2 regions of the Sporosarcina sp. Y352 genome follow, and region 2 is predicted to be linked to the other one. Evidence: riboswitches for the same ligand, from Rfam matches in the RefSeq annotation. Region 2 holds a riboswitch; the other holds the start of a gene.
The links. A riboswitch is a leader RNA that binds a small molecule or an ion and turns the genes downstream of it on or off. The one in region 2 is predicted to bind cyclic di-GMP.
Positions count from the first base shown of each region.

Region 1: linked by a shared signal. The riboswitch ahead of AC1TO6_RS14835 (LuxR C-terminal-related transcriptional regulator) and the one ahead of AC1TO6_RS05580 (GGDEF domain-containing protein) in region 2 are both predicted to bind cyclic di-GMP.

Region 1 is NZ_JBXCJE010000009.1:34,545-38,019, reverse strand. It holds gene AC1TO6_RS14840 (TasA family protein) at 60-662, opposite strand; cyclic di-GMP riboswitch class II at 1,299-1,380, shown strand; gene AC1TO6_RS14835 (LuxR C-terminal-related transcriptional regulator) at 1,437-2,090, shown strand; gene AC1TO6_RS14830 (hypothetical protein) at 2,482-3,135, opposite strand; gene sipW (signal peptidase I SipW) at 3,172-3,475, opposite strand, start outside.
Region 2 is NZ_JBXCJE010000003.1:7,948-12,565, reverse strand. It holds gene AC1TO6_RS05595 (YpjP family protein) at 26-625, shown strand; gene AC1TO6_RS05590 (hypothetical protein) at 1,462-1,626, shown strand; gene AC1TO6_RS05585 (L,D-transpeptidase) at 1,790-2,125, opposite strand; cyclic di-GMP riboswitch class I at 2,580-2,663, shown strand; gene AC1TO6_RS05580 (GGDEF domain-containing protein) at 2,681-3,526, shown strand; gene AC1TO6_RS05575 (hypothetical protein) at 4,300-4,618, shown strand, end outside.

The DNA of each region.
Region 1 (3,475 bases), on a different contig from region 2:
ACCGGCAATCTGATGAAATAAAATGAAGGAGGAGAAGTGCTCTCCTCCCGGGATATATGTTATCTCAATGTTCCAGCTGTCTGCTTTGCGTCAAACGTCCAGTCAAGCTTTAGAGAATCTCCTTGGAAAACATTTTGATCCTGACCATTGTCAATAAATTCGAACATAACTGTAAGCGTATCGGATGAATTCGCCCTTAGTCCATCATTTTCTCCGCCAAGCCTCCATCCCAACAGATTTCTATCAGTAACATCTGTTGAACTTAGGTTCTTTAAAGTAGTTTCATAAAGAACCTCAGACCTTTTGTCATTATTGACAAGGAACTTAACCTGAATATGTTCACCAAAGTCTGCGCCAGCATTATTACCATTCGCATCAGTGACTGCATAAGCGGATGTCAACAATACCTTGGCTACGTCTAGGCTGCCGGTGTTATTAAGTTTAAATGTACGTAGCATATGATCCCCTGGTTTTAGATTGCCCACATCAATAATTGCAAAGTCTTTATCATTACCTGCAACATTAATATCCAATGTACCTGCTGCAAAACTGCTCTTATTTACTTCCACATCATTGAAATAAGCAAATGTTCCTCCACCGATCATACTTACAGCCAATGCTCCAGTTGCGATACCCATTGCTAGCTTCTTTTTAATAGTCATTTTAGTTTCCTCCATTTTTTTGTATTTTTTTACCTATATTGAATGCTTGTACTATGTTCTTTTCTGCGTCTTGGAAGAGTCTACTCTTATCTTCGTTGTTAGGCATGAGTTTTCTTTTACTTTTGATAAAGCAACCTTGATTGCACGCAACATTTTCATAGTTCGACAGCTATTGACAAATTCCATTTACTACATTTCTACATAGACGTTTTTGACTGAATCGCTCTTTACAATCTTCGCCCCTCAACTTGCAAGAAGCGGTTAAAGAAGTACAATGCAATTTTTTCAATAAATCTTCCTTTTCAGATTTACGTGTCTCCTAAGCCGGTCATCTCCTCCTTTAGACTTTAGTGTCTGCGAAAGTGGAACTACGTTCAGTATAAACAGAATATTGTGATTCTTCTCCCCCCAAATGGGTGATTTTTTCTGCATACTAGCATTCTACTTTTTAATAATTTCTATGTCATACTTTTGTACCATTCAATTTAGCGCTCAATTTGATAGAATATTCTTACTAGTTCTCCATAGTACCTATGTGTTATGATTCGACCAAACAACAAGTAAGAAAGTGCTCACCGACCCTGGATAACCGACATAGAATTCAATAAAACGCGTTTACTACTAATGGGAACTGTTCTTAATTGGGAGACTAAGAAGTACATCCTTATCTGGGCACCTTGGATGTATGGAGTCAGTGGTGCAACCGGCCTCATTTCAGTTGAACGTCTTTAATGAAATGTGCTCTTTAATCTATGGGAGGAGGCTATACTTTTGATGAAAATTGTATTGGTGTACGATCAAACAATCATTCGTAAAGGGTTAATCTCGATTCTATCACTGCAGGATACAATGGAGGTAACTGGGGAAGCTAGCAACAAGCAAGAAGCACTTATTCTGATTCAGAGAGAAAAACCAGATTTGACTATTATTGATTTTCAATTAGGAAAAGAGTGTGGATTAGAAGTGATTACCGAAGCAAGACAAGTAGGTTGCACCTGCAAGTTCGCCATCCTTACTTATTCGATAGAATTGTTGTCTTTCGAACGCGCAAAGGAAACGGATGTGGACGCCTATATATCGCTTGAATCACATCCAGATGAGCTCATTTATGCAATTCAAATGGTTCATAGGGGAAGGAAGTATTACGACCCGGATATCATAGATCTGCTGATGCAGTCACAGAAGAAACCACGAATGGATAACAGCCTCGTGAGTCTCCTTACCTCTAAAGAGAGAGAGGTATTGCAAAAAATCGGAATTGGATTTTCGAATAGACAAATAGCCCAGAGTCTATACATCTCGGAAAACACAGTAAAAAAACATGTCAGCCAAGTCTTATCAAAATTGGACCTTTGTGATCGTACACAGGCCGCGCTCTATGCGAACGAAACAGGATTTGTGCAATATAAGCATGAAGTGCCGGTTTAGAATTGGGTGTCTGGTTCCAAAACGATTTAGATTATACCGGAATAGGACAAGTCCCTTTGTGTCATTCGTGGCGTAGGGGGATTTTTTTGTTTTCGTTATTTGTTATCCGTGAAGTTTGATTGTGATATAGTCTTTTAATTCTTGTTATGTGTTTACTACCACGCTTCTTTTTCTTCAAAGTTAGTGAGGTGGATTCGGGTGATGCGCGAGAGAGTTTGAGCGGTCGCATGGAGGATTCGAGCGGTGCTCGCGAGACTTCGGGCGGTTGGTTCGAGCGGGATGTCTAAGTTAATAGAGAATGTCTCCACGAAAAATGAAAAAGCTGCCTAGGCATGAAACATCATGCACGGGAAGCTTTTCGAATGTTTTTCTGTATTCATCTAAGTGTTTATTACGCCATCTTCATCCTTCTATAATGCCTGATGATCATCAACACAGTCCCCCCTGCCACAAGTGCAGTACCAAATAATATCATTTTAAATATATTTGTCGATGTGGCAGGCAAGCTGACCCCGGCTAATGATGAACCGCCGCTATCAATTTGCCCTAGTACCATAGCTTGAACTGCCGGGGTATCTTTTCCTTCTGCCGTAAAAGAGAAAGCAAATGCTGACTGAAGTCCCTGAAAATCATTTCCAAGGTGCTCGGGAAAACGAATAGTAATATCCAGATTCTCCTCGCTGCCACTGGTAAGTTCTCTTGCGGGGAGTGACTTAAATTCAGCCAATTTGCCTTTATACAATTCCTTGTCTTCGGCTTTTATTTCCAGCAGCAGCTCGTTAAATAGCTTTTCTTCTCCGTTGTTTTGTACCTGCATTTGGTAGTCAAAATCTTTGTTGCCGTTTTTGACTGTAAGGGTTCGAGGCGCCCAATCACCAGGTTTCATATTACCGATATCAAATAAATTTTCTTTGGGTGAAAGGATGATGTCTATATCATTCTTGTCCGTGTCGTTTTCACCCTCTGCGGATACGCTCGTTACAGGCAAGAAATATATTCCACCTATCAATAAAAGACACGGAATCAGTCGAAACAGTTTGCTCATGGTAGTAATACCTCCTTACATATCTTGGCGATTGATTTAAGTAGAACTTTCCCCGCCATCTTCCCCCGCTATCTTCACCTTTTTTTTCGGAGTCAATTCAATTTCTCCAAGTGCTCTCCAAATCGTAAATGCCGAGTAGAGTAGCAGCAAGAAGCCAGGTATTAACAGTAAAAGCGCACCATTCTTGGACTTAGAAAAGTCAATGAAGTAACCTGCGTAGGGCAATGTAAAACCGGTATACTCCGCTACCACATTGCCTGACAGTACTGGATTCATGTCCTCAGCATTATTGTTGTCACCTTTTGTCCGGTAAAGTACTGAGTCTCCACTTTTAACCACC
Region 2 (4,618 bases):
TATACTAAATTGCGGGTGAGATACTATGAAAAAGTGGTTCCAGAAAACGCTCATTGTTGCCGTAGCACTTTTGACATTTGGTGCAATTCCACCAAATCATGAAATTTGGACTAACTTGCAAGACAAAGGTCTTTCAAAAATTTCGGATAGACCCTTACAGAGTACAGATTATTCGATTGGATTAGCCGATTCTTTAGATGAAGAAAATCTGATGGGGAGCTCCGATTCCTTAGAAGAACTATTTATCACTTCTGCAAAAAGATTATCCTATATGAAATTCGGTACAAAAGTTGGGCCAGTAATTGCCGATGATTTTGATAATATCATTTTCCCGAAAATTGAAGAAGCCATTCAGATGACACTTGAAAAATCCGATAATCTTCATAAACGGCGTTTAGCTATCAGTGAAAAGCCTGCCGGAGATTATTCGGAGAAAATATTTAATGTATATGATTTGGATGATAGGAAAGATCTTATTCGTTTTCATGTACGAACTGAGAAAAGGCCTCAAGACGGCTACTTCTATAACTTTCATTATCATATCGCCGAAGATGAATTTACAGCTCATTACTCAATTGGCGACATATATTGGGCAAAAGACACACCTCCAAAGTGGTTATCTTAAATAACCATGCTGGGGGTGTGTTTTTATTTAATTTTTGGATGCCTTACCTAAAGGGTTTATGAGCGGAAAAGTCATTAATTAGCGACTCTAAACACTCATAAATAACCATTAGTAAAATTTGATATGGACAATCTTCTCAGGTGTCTGATTACACTGGGGAGGTAGACCAATTACATGTAAATATCCGGCATCTTCCGTTCCTACTATCCAGTAACGATATTATGATTGATTTAGAAAAGTATCAATGGGTGATGAAAGACAGTCGTGAGGTAAAAGTAGAATATGAATTAAACCGCGGGGCCAATGTACAGGGGATGTTAACGAGTCCCTTAGGAGTAGGCTACTTATTTTACATGTTCATGCACGGTATCAGCAAAATGAATCTTTTTTCAGGAAGCTTTTTGATTACAAATAAATGCGTATTATGGTTGGTGATAACTGTTAATAGAGGTGAATGATTCATCTAAATTAATTTGGAGGTGAAATATTTATTAAAATTCTCTATCTTTTTTTACTTTTAGGAATTCTATCTGGAGCAGCTATTACTTATTTCTATGGTCACATACCTTTCTTGTTCTATCTAGTTATGCTTGTGATTTCAGTCATTATCGCAATAAAAGTTCGGAAATGAAAAGTGGCGTTATGTCAACCAGAGGTGTATTACATATACAAACCAGTTCAGTAACCGAATTCTTTGTTCAACTAATTGGCTTTCGATTACTCGAACAAGTAAGATTTTAAATAATCTATTTGACACAAAACACGTTCCATTCATTCTGCCAATGAATGGAACGTGTTATTTTTATTGTCTTTTTACGGAAGGGAGAAATCAAATCATGTTCTTCAAAGCTAAAATCTGTAGAAATAAGCTGTATATCTACCCTGAAGTCGAAGCCCTTGTAGCAAAACAAAGCCCAGCGGAATTAATCGAGCTGGGTTTTGTCGTGCTTGAAACATCTCTTCTATTGTTGAGGATGTCGAACGGGAGGTTGAGTATGTAATGAAGTTTTGTGAGCAATAAGACCGCTGATTGCAATTCCGCGGCCTTAGACACAGTCACCTTAATGGTGTAGCAGCAGTATTGTCGAACCTGGCGATTGATAAACGTGGGGGTATTTGGCAGTATACACAAACTATGCAGTAAAGGATACGAGGATAACAGAGTCATTTATGAATGACAACCCTTGTACCTATTGGAACTCTAGATGATAATTCTAGAACATCATTATTAAACATTCTAATACATCCACGTGAGACATTCTTACCGATTGAAGCTGGGCTACTTGTGCCGTGTATACCGTAATGAGGCTTTGATAATCCCATCCAAAGCACTCCAAATGGACCTCCGGGATTACGTTGTTTATTGATGATCGTGTATGTCCCAGAAGGTGTCGGTGACAATATTTTTCCAACTCCAATTGGGTAAGCTTTTATAAGCCTGTTTCTATCAAAAAGTTTTAATTGATGTTGTGAAGTAGACACGTCAATCCATATCACCATGAAAATCAACTCCGTTCTTTGACTAATGTATGAATTAGCCTAGGAATTTGTGAATTAACAGAAATTAATAGAACAGTTAATGAGGATAGAAAGCCAAAATGCTTAATGAACAGTTTAACTATTATACGCCGTGAAAGATAAATTTCTTACCCTATTGAGTGTAGTTGTATAAGGCTTCTTCAACTTTATTGCTTTAGAGACCAAATAAAGTTACTTTGTTGTTATCCATCAGAACACGTTTCATAACTGATGTCATAATTGAGTGAAGAATGAAATAACTATAAAGATGCTGGGTTACAAATATAGGAATTTAAATTACAATAAAGTAATAACAACATCTTCAGCTAACTAGCAGCTTTAGTTCATTAAGAGACACTGGACACAGATGAAAATCAGGTAATTTAGTTAACATTGGAAGTATCTAACTGTTGTATACTTATATACTTAGCAACTCTATTGAAAAAGGCAAAGTTATCGAAAGGTAATGACGCAAAACCACAGGTCTAAAGCATTAAGCTATGACGGCTGGGTTACCGAAAGGGGTAAGGAAGGTAATTGAAAGAAAAACGTTTTAAATACTCATTAATTATTATTTTTTTATTTACGGTTGCCCTAGTTCTTATTGATACGACTATAAGTGAGTATGCGAGAAGCCATTATCCATTTATATGGTCACTCTCTCTGATTCCGATTATTATGATTATGAATATGTATCCTAAATGGAAAGTAATTATAGGGTCCGGAGTCTTTTATAGCTTTTTGAAGTACATAACAGAGTTTGGTCAGAAAATTAACCCTGATAATAGCGAAATCAATGCACTTATTTTAGGTTCGCTCATTAATTGGTCTATTACTCTAGCTATTGGATACTTCGTAAACAAGTCTTATAAATTATTTCTAAAAGTAGAAGAGCTTACCATTACAGATTCATTAACTGGTATTTATAATCGAAGATATTTAGAGCTTTTTATGGAAAAATCTATTCCTATTTATAAAAGGACGAACAGTTCTTTAGTTTTTATGATGTTAGACATAGACCATTTCAAAGAAGTTAATGATAATTATGGTCATCAATGTGGGGATGAAGCTCTTAGGCATACTTCAAGTATTATTAGCAATAACGTAAGAAACTTTGATGTCTTCGTTCGTTTTGGCGGAGAAGAATTTGCAGTTATTCTACCAAACACCGAAGTTGCTGAAGGGCTAATAATATCAGAACGTATACGTGAGGCTGTTGAGAAATCAGAGTTCATTTATAAAAATGAACGTATTCATTTTACAATCAGCATTGGAGTATCTTTTTACAATGGGGATACCGCGGAGGAGTTTATTGAAAAGGCAGACAATGCTTTATATAAAGCAAAAGAAGGTGGTAGAAATCAGATAGCAATTATTAATTGATAGGACTTTTGCTACTAGTTATTTTATAGGAGCTTACTAATTTAAATGAATACTCTTTTTTTTCACTAACGAGTGTGAAACCTCTGTAATGGAGGTGGGTGAACAGCCCCAAGTCTAGCGATAGGTAATAATTATTTTTCAACTGTGCATTGCACTGATCGGGTAAGAACGTGGGAACATCACTTCATACAATGATGCCACAGTGCAAGCTCTTCGATTAAGAGTAACTTGAAACTTATAATTAAGAATATCATCGTTAGATGGTTTGATTGGAATTTAATATTTTGACCATCGATTAAATCAGTTTCAATTTCTCCGTGTGACCTAATGCAAAGCAGTTTATTACCAATAAATGAAACTTCTCATTAGTCTTGGACGTATCTTAATATAGGAGCTATATTTGATAAGTTGCTGGCTTCTTAAGTTACTGCTAGGGGGATTGATTTTATCTATTGGATTCTAGCTATATTCTATAGTGTCATTATTTTAACTATGTTATTTACAGGACTGCTTAGTAATTTATTGTTCTTCATTATCTCAGTAATAGCAGCACTAATTATTGTTTTTAAAGAAAGAAGTAACTTGAATGAAAATAGAAATAGGCAGATTATTGCACTTGGTTTTTTTACAGTCATATCTCTATGTACAATTGTTATTGTCTTTTTCAATAGAGAATTAATTGTGTAAAGGTGTTAAGGGAAGATAGAACTGCTATGTATGTTTTTTGCATACATAGCGGTTCTTTTTAATTTTTATCAGAGGAGGAAATAACAATGACACTTAGTCCGTATTCTTTATCACACGATTGGTCGCTACACTGGACACGTATCCCATCGAATATAAAGCGCTCAAACTATGTAAACGGAGAATCACCGAAAGAACGAAAAGCATTAGAGGCACTAGCGGCAGTGGGATTAATCGGGGGAACACAACTCTCCCGGTTATTTTCTTTGGATAAGAAACGATTAAAACGTATGGTTTCAGAGAAGAAAATCGTTCGTCATGAAATTCATCGAAACAAGCAGGTCATACCAATTTACACACTCGGAATAAGCGGGGCAGTCGTTGCTGGGTTGAATGACTGTTACGAAA